2 regions of the Streptomyces sp. NPDC048416 genome follow, and region 2 is predicted to be linked to the other one. Evidence: predicted binding sites of a transcription regulator. Region 2 holds the regulator's gene; the other holds the start of a gene.
The links. Region 2 encodes HspR, which represses chaperone genes until heat shock. Its sites were predicted from a motif close to TTGAGNNNNNNNNNCTCAA; they were not measured.

Region 1: lon (endopeptidase La) is a predicted target of HspR. The motif match lies at 4,090-4,108, and genes of this name have one in related genera.

Annotation. Positions count from the first base shown of each region.
Region 1 covers NZ_JBICXU010000037.1:32,321-39,649, reverse strand. The annotation lists gene ACGFW5_RS31425 (lysozyme) at 1-521, shown strand, start outside; gene ACGFW5_RS31420 (trypsin-like serine peptidase) at 646-1,446, shown strand; gene lon (endopeptidase La) at 1,614-4,067, opposite strand; gene ACGFW5_RS31410 (GNAT family N-acetyltransferase) at 4,337-5,008, shown strand; gene ACGFW5_RS31405 (rhomboid-like protein) at 5,047-5,712, opposite strand; gene ACGFW5_RS31400 (spermidine synthase) at 6,357-7,025, shown strand; gene ACGFW5_RS31395 (response regulator transcription factor) at 7,117-7,329, shown strand, end outside.
Region 2 covers NZ_JBICXU010000010.1:74,420-81,748, reverse strand. The annotation lists gene grpE (nucleotide exchange factor GrpE) at 1-495, shown strand, start outside; gene dnaJ (molecular chaperone DnaJ) at 541-1,716, shown strand; gene ACGFW5_RS15475 (heat shock protein transcriptional repressor HspR) at 1,718-2,185, shown strand; gene ACGFW5_RS15470 (helix-turn-helix transcriptional regulator) at 2,281-3,180, opposite strand; gene ACGFW5_RS15465 (hypothetical protein) at 3,429-3,770, shown strand; gene ACGFW5_RS15460 ((2Fe-2S)-binding protein) at 3,767-4,099, shown strand; gene ACGFW5_RS15455 (pyridoxamine 5'-phosphate oxidase family protein) at 4,212-4,625, opposite strand; gene clpB (ATP-dependent chaperone ClpB) at 4,757-7,329, shown strand, end outside.

The DNA of each region.
Region 1 (7,329 bases), on a different contig from region 2:
CGTACTACAACAACCCGTCCTTCCCGCAGCAGTACAACGGCTCGTACGACGTCGGCATGATCCGCGGCGCCTACCATTTCGCCACTCCGGACACCGCGAGCGGCGCCTCGCAGGCCAACTACTTCGTGGACCACGGCGGCGGCTGGTCGCGCGACGGCCAGACCCTGCCGGGCGCGCTGGACATCGAGTGGAACCCGTACGGCGCCGCCTGCTACGGCAAGTCGGCGGCCGGGATGGTCAGCTGGATCCGCGACTTCGTCAACCAGTACCGGTCCCGTACCGGCCGCGACGCGGTGATCTACACCGCGGCCAGCTGGTGGAGCCAGTGCACCGGCAACTCCGGCGCCTTCGGGTCCACCAACCCGCTCTGGATCGCCCGCTACAACACCGACCCGGGCACCCTGCCGGCCGGATGGGACTACTACACGATGTGGCAGTACACCTCGTCCGGCCCGACCGTCGGCGACCACTCCCGGTTCAACGGGGCGTTCGACCGGCTACAGGCGCTGGCCAACGGCTGACACGGCTCTTCCCGTAGACGGGGCCCCGGCGCTGCGTTCGCCGGGGCCCTTCCGTCTCCCCGAACGGGCCATGGGCCGCACAGATGACCCCATTCCATGGACCGCATAGGTCAGGATGGAGGCCATGCGCAGCTTGGGAGTGGTGTGGCGGTCGGCGGCTCCGGTCGCCGCGGTGGCGGTCGTCCTGTTCGGCGGCGCGGGCTGCGGCGGTCCCGCCGCCTCGTCCCCGCAGTCCGAGACGGGCTCTTCCGGCGCTCCCCGCACCCAGAACAGCGCCGTGCCGGCCCCGGCCACGCCGTCGGTCGGCGTGCTGGTCAGCGGGGGCGACCACTACTGCACGGCGAGCGTGGTGAGCAGCCCGCGCGGCAACGTCATCGCCACGGCGGCGCACTGCGCGGCCGCCCACCCCGCCGAGCAGCTGGAGTTCGCGCCGGGCTTCTCGGGGGCGGACGAGGGGACGTATCCCTACGGCAAGTGGAAGGTGCGCGCCACCCAGATCGACGACCGGTGGATCGCGGACCAGGAGGACGCCGTGGACTACGCGTTCCTCACGCTGGAGCCGGACGCCCGGGGCCGTAGCGTGCAGAGCGTGGTCGGCTCCTCGACGCCGGACTGGGGCGCGGGGCCCGACCAGCGCGTGACGGTCGTCGGCTATCCGGTCGAGGACCACAACCCGGAGAACCGGCCCATCATGTGCACCACCGACACCCACCGCGACACCGACGTCCCCGCGATGGTGCGGATGCGCTGCGGGGGCTTCTGGGACGGCACGAGCGGGAGTCCCTGGCTGACCGGCTACCGGGGCCCCGACCGGATGGGCCGGATCATCGGTGTGCTGAGCGGCGGCGACACGGACGCCGAGTCGACGGCGGTCCTGTTCGACGCGGGGGCCCGCTCGCTGTACGAACGGGCCACTCGGGCGTAGACCCCCCTCCTCCGGGTCGTGCCAGGCTCGCGGGGTCGCGGAGAAACCGGCCCGATCCGGACGGGCCGGGCTCGCCGGATCCCGGAGAAGCCGGCCCGATCCGATCGGGCCGGCTTCGCTGGATCTCGGAGAAGCCGGCCCGATCCGAACGCAACACCCCCGTGCCGTCAGGCGGCCGCGGCCACCGCGATCTGGGCCGGGGACAGCGCGATCTCCAGGACCTGGCGTACGTCGGTCACGGGGTGGACCTCCAGCTTCTCCAGGACCTCCGCCGGCACGTCGTCGAGGTCCGCCTCGTTCCGCTTGGGGATCACGACCGTCGTGATCCCGGCGCGGTGCGCGGCGAGCAGCTTCTGCTTGAGACCGCCGATCGGCAGCACCCGCCCGGTCAGCGACACCTCGCCGGTCATCGCCACGTCGGTGCGGACCTGCCGCCCCGAAAGGAGTGAGGACAGCGCGGTGACCAGGGTGATGCCGGCGCTCGGGCCGTCCTTGGGGACCGCGCCCGCCGGGAAGTGGACATGCACGCCCCGGTCCTTCAAGTCGCCCACGGGGAGCTCCAGTTCGGCGCCGTGCGAGCGCAGGAAGCTCAGCGCGATCTGCGCGGACTCCTTCATCACGTCGCCGAGCTGACCGGTCAGCGTCAGGCCTGCGGCGCCGGTCTCCGGATCGGCGAGCGAGGCCTCCACGAACAGGACGTCGCCGCCCGCGCCCGTGACGGCGAGGCCGGTGGCCACACCCGGCACCGCGGTGCGCCGCTCGGCCGGGTCCTGGGCGGACTCGGGCACGTGGTGCGGGCGTCCGATCAGGCCCCGCAGGTCGTCGGGGGCAATGGTGAACGGCAGCTCGCGCCGGCCGAGTTCGTGCTCGGCGGCCACCTTGCGCAGCAGCCGCGCGATGGAACGCTCCAGGTTCCGTACGCCCGCCTCCCTGGTGTACTCCCCGGCGAGCTTGCGCAGCGAGGCCTCCTCAAGGACCACCTCGCCGGTTTCGAGACCGGCCCGCTCCAGCTGGCGCGGCAGCAGGTGGTCCCGGGCGATGACGACCTTCTCGTCCTCGGTGTATCCGTCGAGCCTGACCAGCTCCATGCGGTCGAGCAGCGCCTCGGGGATGGCTTCGAGGACGTTGGCGGTGGCGAGGAAGACCACGTCGCTCAGGTCGAGCTCGACCTCCAGGTAGTGGTCGCGGAAGGTGTGGTTCTGCGCCGGGTCGAGGACTTCGAGCAGCGCGGCCGCGGGGTCGCCCCGGAAGTCGGAGCCCACCTTGTCGATCTCGTCGAGCAGCACGACCGGGTTCATCGACCCGGCCTCCTTGATGGCCCGCACGATCCGGCCGGGCAGGGCGCCCACGTACGTGCGGCGGTGGCCCCGGATCTCGGCCTCGTCGCGTACGCCGCCGAGCGCGACCCGTACGAACGTGCGGCCCATGGCGTGCGCCACGGACTCGCCGAGCGAGGTCTTTCCGACGCCGGGCGGCCCGACGAGGGCGAGCACGGCGCCGCCCCGACGGCCGCCGACGACCCCGAGCCCGCGGTCGGCGCGCCGCTTGCGCACCGCCAGGTACTCGGTGATCCGCTCCTTGACGTCCTCCAGGCCCGCGTGCTCGGCGTCCAGGACGGCCCGCGCGCCCCGGATGTCGTACACGTCCTCGGTGCTCTCGTTCCAGGGCAGTTCGAGGACGGTGTCGAGCCAGGTGCGGATCCAGGAGCCCTCGGGCGACTGGTCGCTCGACCGCTCCAGCTTGTCGACCTCCTTGAGGGCAGCCTCGCGGACCTTCTCGGGCAGGTCGGCGGCCTCGACGCGGGCCCGGTAGTCGTCGCTCTCGTCCTCCTGGCCGCCGTCCCCGTTCAGCTCGCGCAGCTCCTTGCGCACGGCGTCGAGCTGGCGGCGCAGCAGGAACTCGCGCTGCTGCTTGTCCACGCCCTCCTGCACGTCCTTGGCGATGGCCTCGGCGACGTCCTGTTCGGCAAGGTGCTCGCGCAGCTGCTCGGTGGCCAGCTTGAGGCGGGCCACCGGGTCGGCCGTCTCCAGGAGCTCGGCCTTCTGGGCGGTGGTGAGGAACGGCGAGTATCCGGAGTTGTCGGCGAGCGCGGAGACGTCCTCGATCTGCTGGACGCGGTCGACGACCTGCCAGGCGCCGCGCTTCTTGAGCCAGTCGGTGGCGAGTGCCTTGTACTCCTTGATCAGCTCGCTCACCTGGCCCGGATAGGGGCCTCCCCTGTTCGAACCCTGTTGGGAGCTCGGGGAAGAGACGGGCAGCGTCTCCTCGACCCGGGTGACCTCCACCCACAGGGCGGCGCCGGGCCCGGTGGTCCCGGCCCCGATCCGCACCCGGTGGCGGCCCCGGATGAGGGCGCCGGGGTCGCCGTCGGAGAGCCGTCCGACCTGCTCGACGGTCCCGAGCACACCGGTCCCGGCGTACGTTCCGTCGATCCGCGGCACGAGCAGCACCTGCGGCTTGCCCGCGTCGGGACGGGCGGCGGCCTGAGCGGCCTCGACGGCGGCCCGCACCTCGGCGTCGGACAGGTCGAGCGGAACGACCATGCCCGGCAGCACGACCTCGTCGTCGAGCGGCAGCACGGGCAGGCTGGTCGGGGTGTATCCCGTGGACTCGGTAGCCATGATCTCCCCTTCGGCAGTCAAGTTGAGCTATGCCGACTCAATGCTTGTGAGTCGAGGAATGTTCCCCAAGCGGCGTTCGCTCTGAGCGATCATGGGCGGACGGGCCCCGCAAGGCCGACGCCCCGACCCCCTGGGCGGCGGCGCCCGGTGAACCCTGCGCCCCCGCCAAGGCGGCCAGGGCGTCCACGGAGCGGACGCGAGCACGCGGATCGCGACGGCGCAGTAAGGTACCCGTGGCCACTTAGACCATTACCACTCAGGGGGCGGCAATGACGTTGACGGCGGGGTCACCATCGAGTCGAGCCGCGATCGGCTCGCTCGTACGGGCCTGGATCGACGGCTGGGTCGTGTCGCGCGGCACCTCGGACCCGATCGACCGGCCGTGGGGCTGGACCATCGACGCCGGACAGGTCAACCATGTCTCGCGCCATGTGCTTCCCGAGCCCGCCGAGCCGGACGTCCGCGCGCTGGCGGCCGCGACGAGCGCGCCCGGCACGTGGCTCAAGCTGTTCGCCGACGACGACACGGTGCGGCCCTGGGTGGGCGAGGGCTGGCACCTCGACAAGCCGGGCTTCCTGATGACCGTCCCGCTCGCGGCCGAGCGGCCCGAGGTGCCGGACGGCTACACCCTCACCTCGTGGACCCGGGGCGGCGTGACCCGGCTGCTCGTCCGCACCCACGAGGGCCACTTCGCCGCGCGCGGCCAGATCGCGCGGACCGGCCCGACAGCCGTGGCCGACCAGATCGAGACCGCCCCCGGCCACCAGCGCCGGGGCCTGGGCAGTCTGGTGATGCGCACCCTTCAGAACACCGCGTACGAGGCGGGCGCCACCACCGCAATCCTGGTCGGCACCCCCGAGGGACGCTCCCTCTACTCCTCCCTGGGCTGGCGGACCCACTCCCCGATGGCGAGCCTGCGCTTCGCTCCGACGCCGGGCTGATCGGGGCGGACACCGACGGGCACGCATCCGCCGGGCCGTCAGCGTGCGGGCACGGCTCGGCGTACGCGGCGTACGGCCGGCCAGCAGGCCAGGCCCACCAGCAGCGCTATGGGATGTCCCCATGCGGCCAGCGGGTCCGAGATGTTCAGCAGGTCCTGTGCCAGGAGCACGCTCACCACGGCCAGCACCGTCCAGCGGAATAGAGGGGCGAGCAGGCCGGCCAGGGCGCCCACCGTGGCCATGAGGCCGAAGCTGATGCCGTAGTCCAGGCGGTGCAGTGAGGTCTCGGGAAGGTGGCCGGCCAGGACCGAGAGGGCGACCGGGATCTCGGTGGCCAGGGTCGCCACGACATGGCCGAGCAGAAAGACGCCCGCCGTGCGCCAGCCGCCGATCCGGTGTTCGAGAGCGGCCAGGACGAAGACGAAGACCACCGCGTACGGCGACATGACGCCACCGGCGATCCACAGCGCGCTCGCGAAGAGCGCGAGGACCGGCCTCGTCGAGAGGTGGGCGACATCGGTGCTCGACCCCTGGAGCAGGGCGTCCACGGTGTCCGGGTCGCCGTACGCGGTGTACAGCGAGGTCGCGAGAAGCAGCAGCGCATACCCGAAGGCGAACGGCGTCGAGGCGGGCGAGGGCAGCAGCCGACGGCCCCTGGCGAGAGCGCCGCGCGCGCCCGCGCGGGGGCCCTGGCGGCCAGGCACGACCGGAAGCTGGGGGCCAGGCACGGCCGAGGCCTGGAGCCCCTGCGAACCTGAACCTTGCGGACCCGAAAGCCGCGACCCCGACGCGACCGGAAGCTCGGACCCCTGCGGACCCGTCGGCCGCGACCCCGGCACGACCGGAAGCTCCGACCCCTCCGAACCCGAAAGCCGCGACCCCGCCACGACCGGAAGCTGGGGGCCGGGCACGACCGGAAGCTGGGGGCCGGGCACGACCGGAAGCTGGGGGCCGGGCACGACCGGAAGCTGGGGGTCCTCCGGGCCCGCCGGCTGGGGGTCCGACGCAGCCCGCGGCCGGGATCCCGGCGCGGCGGTGGCCCGTGCCTGCTGCCGCGGGGTGGCGGGCTTCCGGGCTTCGGGGGGGTGCACCGGCTGAGGCCCCTTCCCCGGAACGCGCCGGCCGCGCCCCGCATCACGCCACGCCCGCGTCACCCGGCCGTGTTCGTTCCGTACTCGCTTACGTCCCTACAACGCACACCCTCCGCGAACGACTCCGGCCGCGTCTATGGCGTGCGCCACAGAAGACAACCTTTGGCGCTTCCCATGCGTCAGGGCCGCGGCGCGCCGCGGACCCGCGATCGGTAATCCGCGTGCGCGGCCGTGCCGCACGCGGCATTCTCACGGGCATGGACGACATCGCCACCCTCGACCGGCGCCAAGGACCCCATGGGGAAGTCGTGCTGCGGCAGCGCGGGGCGCATTTCGAGATCATCGCCAACGGGTGCTTCCTCATGGACACTTCGGACGGCCGCTCGGAACGCCTGCTCGTCGATGCGGCGTACGCCACACTTTTGCCAGGCACCGCCCGCCCCTCGCTGCTCATCGGCGGGCTCGGCGTGGGCTTCTCCCTCGCACATGCGGCGCAGGACCCGCGCTGGGGCCAAATCGCCGTGGTGGAGAGGGAAGAGGCCATCATCGACTGGCACCGCACAGGTCCACTCCGCGCCATTTCGGGCCGCTCACTGTCCGATTCACGTACCCGGATCATCCGCGCCGATCTGGTCGATTACGTACGTACCGCCCAGGACACGTACGACGCGCTGTGTCTGGACATCGACAACGGGCCCGACTGGACCGTCACCGAGGGCAACGACACGCTGTACTCGCCATCCGGACTCGCCCACTGCGCACGGCGGTTGAACCCCGGCGGGGTGCTCGCCGTCTGGTCGGCGCGCCCGTCCGCCGCCTTCGAGCAGGCCCTCCGGAATGCCGGATTCACTGGGGTACATACCAAAGAGGTGCGAGTTGCCCGGGGCGTCCCTGACGTGGTCCATCTCGGCGCTCGCCCTGCGTAGCCGAGATACGGAAAGTGCCTCTAGTCTCTGACCGACACAGGGGATCACCCCACGGATCCCCGGGCGAGCACAGTCAGGGCGGGGCACACCGATGGAGCAGACACACACCGGCCACAACGGCGCCACGGCGACCTCCGGCGCCCAGCGCAGGGTGCTGGTCGTCGAGGACGACACGACGATCGTCGACGCCATCGCGGCCCGTCTGCGGGCCGAGGGCTTCCAGGTGCAGACGGCCCTCGACGGCCCCGCCGCCGTCGACACGGCCGAGGCATGGCAGCCGGACCTGATGGTCCTCGACATCATG
Region 2 (7,329 bases):
CAGGCCCAGCTGGACCAGGCCCAGACGGCGCTCGCCGAGCGCACCACGGACCTCCAGCGCCTCCAGGCCGAGTACCAGAACTACCGCCGCCGCGTGGAGCGGGACCGCGTCACGGTCAAGGAGGTCGCAGTCGCCGGCCTCCTGACCGAGCTGCTGCCCACGCTCGACGACATCGGCCGCGCCAGGGAACACGGCGAGCTGACCGGCGGCTTCAAGTCGGTGGCCGAATCCCTGGAGACGGTCGCCGCGAAGATGGGCCTTCAGCAGTTCGGCAAGGAGGGCGAGCCCTTCGACCCGACGGTCCACGAGGCCCTGATGCACAGCTACGCGCCGGACGTCACGGAGACGACCTGCGTGGCGATCCTCCAGCCCGGGTACCGGATCGGCGAGCGTACGATCCGCCCCGCGCGGGTCGCGGTGGCCGAGCCCCAGCCGGGTGCGGCCGCCAAGGAAGAGTCGAGTGACGAGGAGAGCGGTGGCCCCGACAAGGGCTGACGCAGCGGTCATCGAAGAAGTGATCGTCCGGAAGGAGGGACGTCGATGAACACGAAGGACTTCGTCGAGAAGGACTACTACAAGGTTCTCGGCGTCCCCAAGGACGCCACCGACGCGGAGATCAAGAAGGCGTACCGCAAGCTGGCGCGCGAGAACCACCCCGACGCCAACAAGGGCGACACCAAGGCGGAGGAGCGCTTCAAGGAGATCTCCGAGGCCAACGACATCCTCGGCGACCCCAAGAAGCGCAAGGAGTACGACGAGGCGCGCGCCCTGTTCGGCAACGGAGGCTTCCGTGCCGGTCCTGGCGCGGGCGGCGGCAGCTTCAACTTCGACCTGGGCGACCTGTTCGGCGGGCAGCAGCCCGGCGGGGGCGGCGCGGGGGCCGGCGGCTTCGGCGACGTGTTCGGCGGCCTGTTCAACCGGGGCGGCGCGGGCACCGGCCAGCGCGCCCAGCCGCGCCGCGGCCAGGACCTGGAGTCCGAGGTGACGCTCAGCTTCACCGAGGCGGTCGACGGGGCCACCGTCCCGATCCGGCTGTCCAGCCAGGCGCCCTGCAAGGCCTGTTCGGGCACCGGCGACAAGAACGGCACGCCCCGCGTGTGCCCGACGTGCGTCGGCACCGGCCAGGTCTCGCGCGGCTCGGGCGGCGGGTTCTCGCTGACCGACCCGTGCGTGGACTGCAAGGGCCGCGGCCTGATCGCGGAGAACCCGTGCGACGTCTGCAAGGGCAGCGGCCGGGCGCGTTCCTCGCGCACCATGCAGGTCCGCATCCCGGCCGGCGTCAGCAACAACCAGCGCATCCGCCTGCGCGGCAAGGGCGCGCCGGGTGAACGGGGCGGCCCCGCGGGCGACTTGTACGTCGTGGTGCACGTGGACGCGCACCCGGTGTTCGGCCGCAAGGACGACAACCTCACCGTCACGGTGCCGGTCACCTTCACGGAGGCCGCGCTGGGCGCCGAGGTCAAGGTGCCCACCCTCAGCGGCCCTCCGGTCACCCTGAAACTGCCCGCGGGCACCCCCAACGGCCGTACGATGCGGGCCCGCGGCAAGGGCGCGGTCCGCAAGGACGGCACCCGGGGCGACCTGCTCGTCACGGTCGAGGTGACCGTGCCGAAGGAGCTGGACGACAAGGCCCGCGAGGCCTTGGAGACCTTCCGCGACGCCACCGCGGGCCAGGACCCGCGGGCCGAGCTGTTCCAGGCCGTGAAGGGAGCATGAGATGGACCCCCGCCAGCGCCGTCAGCCCCCGTTCAGCAGCAGGGCGTACGAGCTGACCGACGAGACGCCGGTGTACGTCATCTCGGTGGCGGCCCAGCTCTCCGGTCTGCATCCGCAGACCCTGCGGCAGTACGACCGTCTCGGCCTGGTCTCGCCCGACCGCACGGCCGGGCGCGGCCGGCGCTACTCGGCCCGCGACATCGAACTGCTGCGTACGGTGCAGCAGTTGTCGCAGGACGAGGGCATCAACCTGGCCGGCATCAAGCGCATCATCGAGCTGGAGAACCAGGTCGCCGCGCTCCAGGCGCGAGTGGCCGAGCTGGCCGGCGCCGTCGAGGGCGCGGCCGTCGCGATGCAGCAGCGCGAGGCCCAGGTGCACGCCTCCTACCGGCGCGACCTGGTCCGCTACCAGGACGTCCAGCAGGCGGGCGCGCTGGTCGTGTGGCGTCCGAAGAGGACGTCGGAGTAGTTCCGGGGCGTCCGTCGCCCGTACGTACGCCTGAGGCCCGCTGTCCCGTTCCGGGGCGGCGGGCCTCAGGCGTGCGTACGGGCGTGGTGGAGGCGTCAGCCGTCCTGGTCCAGGATCCCCGACTGGGCGATGAGGAAGCCGAGTTGGGCCCGGCTGCCGCTGCCGAGCGCGGCGGCGAGCTTGGCGATGTGCGCACGGCAGGTGCGTACGTTCATCCCCAGCCGGCGGGCGATGGCCTCGTCCACGTGACCCTCGATCAGCAGCTTGGCGATGGAGCGCTGGACGCCGGTGATGCCGCCCGTCTCCAGGTGGTACGGCACCTCTTCGTCCCAGGGGACCGCGGACTGCCAGAACTGGTCGAAGACGCCGACCAGGTACTGCACAAGCCCCTCGTGGCGCAGCTCAAGGGCCACCTGGCGATCGCTGCGCGCGGGTATGAAGGCGATCTTGCGGTCCATGATGATGAGCCGGTCGATGATCTCTTCGAGGGTGCGCACCTCAAGGCCGTACGGAGCGATCCGTTCCACATAGCCGATGGTGGCGGAGTGGTGGCGTGCGGTGTGCTGGTAGAGGGTGCGCATCTCGACGCCCCGGGCGACCAGCGGCTCGATGCGGCGCAGGCCCGCCTCGAAGCTCTCCGGCCTGCGTCCGCTGCCGGGCTGGATCACCAGCAGTTCGTCGGTGCACTCGTCGATGACGCGGTCGAGGGTCGCGTTGATCAGTTCCAGGCCTTCGAGGACCGTGATCGCGTGCGTGCCGGCCAGGTCCGGCGTCGCGATCGCCATGAATGGCTCGAAGGTGCCGGCGAGGGCGATCGAGAGTCGTCTGCGCTCCTCGATCTCGCGTTCCAGCGGCTGGGTCAGCGAGTTGAGCACCACCGTGGGCGGAACCGGACGCAGCAGTTCGGCGTCGTCGGGATCGGGGCGCAGCAGGGTGAGGTCGGCCAGGCACGGGGCGCTGTCGGCATCCGAGCGGGAAATCCCGCCCGTACGCAGGGCGAGGGCGTACAGAGCCGTTCCCGTCTCGCACAGATCAACCGGGCCGTGATCGTGTCCTACATGCCCCTGTTTCAACCTAGTTGCACCCCCCTCATGCTTTTGAATTACAGGAACATGATGCCTGGCCGCGCTGGTGCAAGTGGTCGGAGTGAGCCATCGTCGTATCCGCGGGGGGAGGTAATGATCAAAAGAGGTGGAGATCGGCCATGAGCAGGATGGTTCGAGCACTAAGCACGACAGCCGTTGTGGCGGCTGCTCTCTGCGCTCTCTCGGCGCCTGGGGACATCACTTGGGAGTCCCACCCCGCGAAGGCGGATGTCACGACCGCATCGGACATCACCTGGGAGATCGCACCCAAGGTCGCGGCGATACCCGGCGACATCACGTGGGAGACCGCCCCCAAGGGCGCCGCTCCCGGCGACATCACGTGGGAGTCCGCGCCCAAGGGCGCCGCTCCTGGCGACATCACGTGGGAGTCCGCGCCCAAGGGTGCGGCGCCCGGTGACATCACGTGGGAGTCCGCCCCCAAGGGCGCGGCACCCGGTGACATCACCTGGGAGGACGCTCCCGCAGGTGCTGTCGCATGAGCTTCCCGCCCGATGACCGCACCTTCCGTCGCGAGATGGCCACGGCCTACCGCTCTGGGTGGCATTTCATCGACCTCGCCACAGCGGTTCCCCACCGTGGCGATTCGTTGATGGTCACCCTGCTCGGTGAGCCGATCCTGATCGCCCGTGAGGACGACGAGGACGTCCGCGCCTACCGGTGCCTGCGCCGGCCGCGCGGGGCACCGCAGCCCATTCGCTGCGTGGTCCGGTACGGCATGGTCTTCGTCAATCTCGACCAGCGCGACCACCAGCTTTTCGAGTCGGAGGCTCAACCCGATTCATCCACCGCCACCCCCCGCAGTGCCTGACGCGATCCCCCGTCGTTTTACATCGCGCAGGTGCTTCCCCCACACAGCGGCGCCATCGTGGACCTGAACACGGTGGCGCCGCTGTGCTGCCCGGGCCCGGCCCGCGGCCCGCTCAGGCGTTGCCCATCGCCCTGGTCAGCCTGATCTCGATGAGCACCCGGTCCGGGTTCACCCGAGGGGTCCGCGTGTAGCGCTCCGCGTACCGCGCCTCGGCGTCCGCGATCAGTTCGGGTTCCGTGCGGATGAACGCGCGGCCCTCCAGCGTCGCCCAGCGCCTGCCCTCCAGCTGGCAGAGCGCGACCCGCGCGCCCTGCGGGTCCTTCGCGACCGCCGCCGCGATGTTGGCCACCTTCCGGCTGCCCTTACTCGTGATGACCCGGGCGAGACCCGCCTGCGGGTCGTACGTCGCCCCGACCGGTGCGACGTGCGGCGAGCCGTCGGGCCGCTGTGTCGTCAAGGTGCAGATGTGGCGTTCGCGCCAGAAGCTGAGATAGCCCTCGTCGGGCATGCGTACATCAGTGGCCATGGCCACAGAACCTAGCCCCCGCTTTTTCCCAGAGCATGACTTGAGCGGAATGGGCTCAACTTTGTGTACGTTGGAAGGGTCATAGGTAGGGCACCCATGACCGGACGTACGACGAGGAGGAGCGAACGCACGTGGACGCCGAGCTGACCAACAAGAGCCGGGACGCGATCAACGCAGCGAGCAGCCGGGCCGTAGCCGGGGGCCACCCGGACCTGACCCCGGCCCACCTGCTGTTCGCGCTCCTGGAGGGCCAGGACAACGAGAACATCACCGACCTGCTGGCCGCCGCGGGCGCCGACCAGGCCGCCGTGCGCTCGGGCGCCGAGCGGCTCCTGGCCGCGCTGCCCAGCGTGGCCGGCTCCACCGTCGCCCCGCCGCAGCCCGACCGCGACCTGCTCGCCGTCATCGCGGACGCCGCGCAGCGCGCGAAGGAGCTGGGCGACGACTACCTCTCCACCGAGCACCTGCTCATCGGCCTCGCGGCCAAGGGCGGGCGGAGCGGTGAGATCCTTGCGCAGCAGGGGGCCAGTGCGAAGAAGCTCCTTGACGCGTTCGAGACGAGCAGGGGAGGGCGCCGGGTGACCACACCCGACCCGGAGGGTCAGTACAAGGCGCTGGAGAAGTTCGGCACGGACTTCACGGCCGCCGCCCGTGAGGGCAAGCTCGACCCGGTCATCGGCCGTGACCAGGAGATCCGCAGGGTCGTCCAGGTCCTGTCGCGGCGCACCAAGAACAACCCGGTGCTCATCGGCGAGCCCGGCGTCGGCAAGACCGCCGTCGTCGAGGGCCTGGCCCAGCGCATCGTGAAGGGCGACGTACCGGAGTCGCTGAAGAACAAGAAGCTGGTCTCGCTCGACCTGGGAGCCATGGTCGCGGGCGCCAAGTACCGCGGCGAGTTCGAGGAACGCCTCAAGACGGTCCTCTCCGAGATCAAGGAGAGCGACGGCCAGATCATCACGTTCATCGACGAGCTGCACACCGTCGTCGGGGCGGGCGCGGGCGGCGACTCCGCCATGGACGCGGGCAACATGCTCAAGCCGATGCTGGCCCGCGGCGAGCTGCGCATGGTCGGCGCGACCACCCTCGACGAGTACCGCGAGCGCATCGAGAAGGACCCGGCGCTCGAACGCCGCTTCCAGCAGGTCCTGGTCGCCGAGCCGTCCGTCGAGGACACCATCGCGATCCTGCGCGGCCTCAAGGGACGGTACGAGGCGCACCACAAGGTGCAGATCGCGGACGGCGCGCTGGTCGCCGCCGCCACCCTCTCCGACCGGTACATCACCTCCCGCTTCCTGCCCGACAAGGCCATCGACCTCGTCGACGAGGCCGCCTCCCGGCTCCGTATGGAGATCGACTCCTCGCCCGTCGAGATCGACGAACTCCAGCGCTCCGTCGACCGGTTGCGCATGGAGGAGCTGGCGCTGAAGAACGAGACCGACGCCGGCTCGATCCAGCGCCTGGACAAGCTCCGCAAGGACCTCGCCGACAAGGAGGAGGAGCTGCGCGGCCTCACCGCACGCTGGGAGAAGGAGAAGCAGGGCCTCAACCGGGTCGGTGAGCTGAAGGAGAAGCTGGACGACCTGCGCGGCCAGGCCGAACGCGCCCAGCGCGACGGCGACTTCGACACCGCATCCAAGCTCCTGTACGGCGAAATCCCGGGCCTGGAACGGGAGTTGGAGGAGGCCGCCGAGGAGGAGGCCGAGCAGGAGAAGTCCAAGGACGCCAAGGACACCATGGTCAAGGAGGAGGTCGGCCCCGACGACATCGCCGACGTCGTCGGCGCCTGGACCGGCATCCCCGCAGGCCGCCTCCTGGAAGGTGAGACGCAGAAGCTGCTGCGCATGGAGGACGAGCTCGGCAAGCGCCTCATCGGCCAGTCCGAGGCGGTGCGCGCCGTCTCCGACGCGGTGCGCCGCACCCGGGCCGGCATCGCCGACCCCGACCGGCCCACCGGCTCGTTCCTCTTCCTCGGCCCCACCGGCGTCGGCAAGACCGAGCTGGCCAAGGCCCTCGCCGACTTCCTCTTCGACGACGAGCGGGCCATGGTCCGCATCGACATGTCGGAGTACAGCGAGAAGCACAGCGTGGCCCGCCTGGTCGGCGCGCCGCCCGGCTACGTCGGCTACGAGGAGGGCGGCCAGCTCACCGAGGCCGTCCGCCGCCGCCCGTACTCGGTGGTGCTCCTCGACGAGGTCGAGAAGGCCCACCCCGAGGTCTTCGACATCCTGCTCCAGGTCCTCGACGACGGGCGCCTGACCGACGGGCAGGGCCGCACCGTCGACTTCCGCAACACCATCCTCATCCTGACCTCCAATCTGGGCAGCCAGTACCTGGTGGAGCCCTCGACCAGCGAGGAGGAGAAGAAGCAGCAGGTCCTGACCGTGGTGCGGGCGTCCTTCAAGCCCGAATTCCTCAACCGGCTCGACGACCTGGTGGTCTTCTCCGCCCTCACCAAGGACGAGCTGTCCCACATCGCGGGGCTCCAGATCGACCGCCTCGCCAAGCGCCTGGCCGACCGCCGCCTCACCCTGGAGGTCACGCCGGCCGCCCTGGCATGGCTCGCGGACGAGGGCAACGACCCGGCGTACGGCGCGCGCCCGCTGCGCCGCCTGATCCAGACCGCCATCGGCGACCGGCTCGCCAAGGAGATCCTGGCGGGCGAGGTCAAGGACGGCGACACGGTGCGGGTCGACCGGTTCGAGGA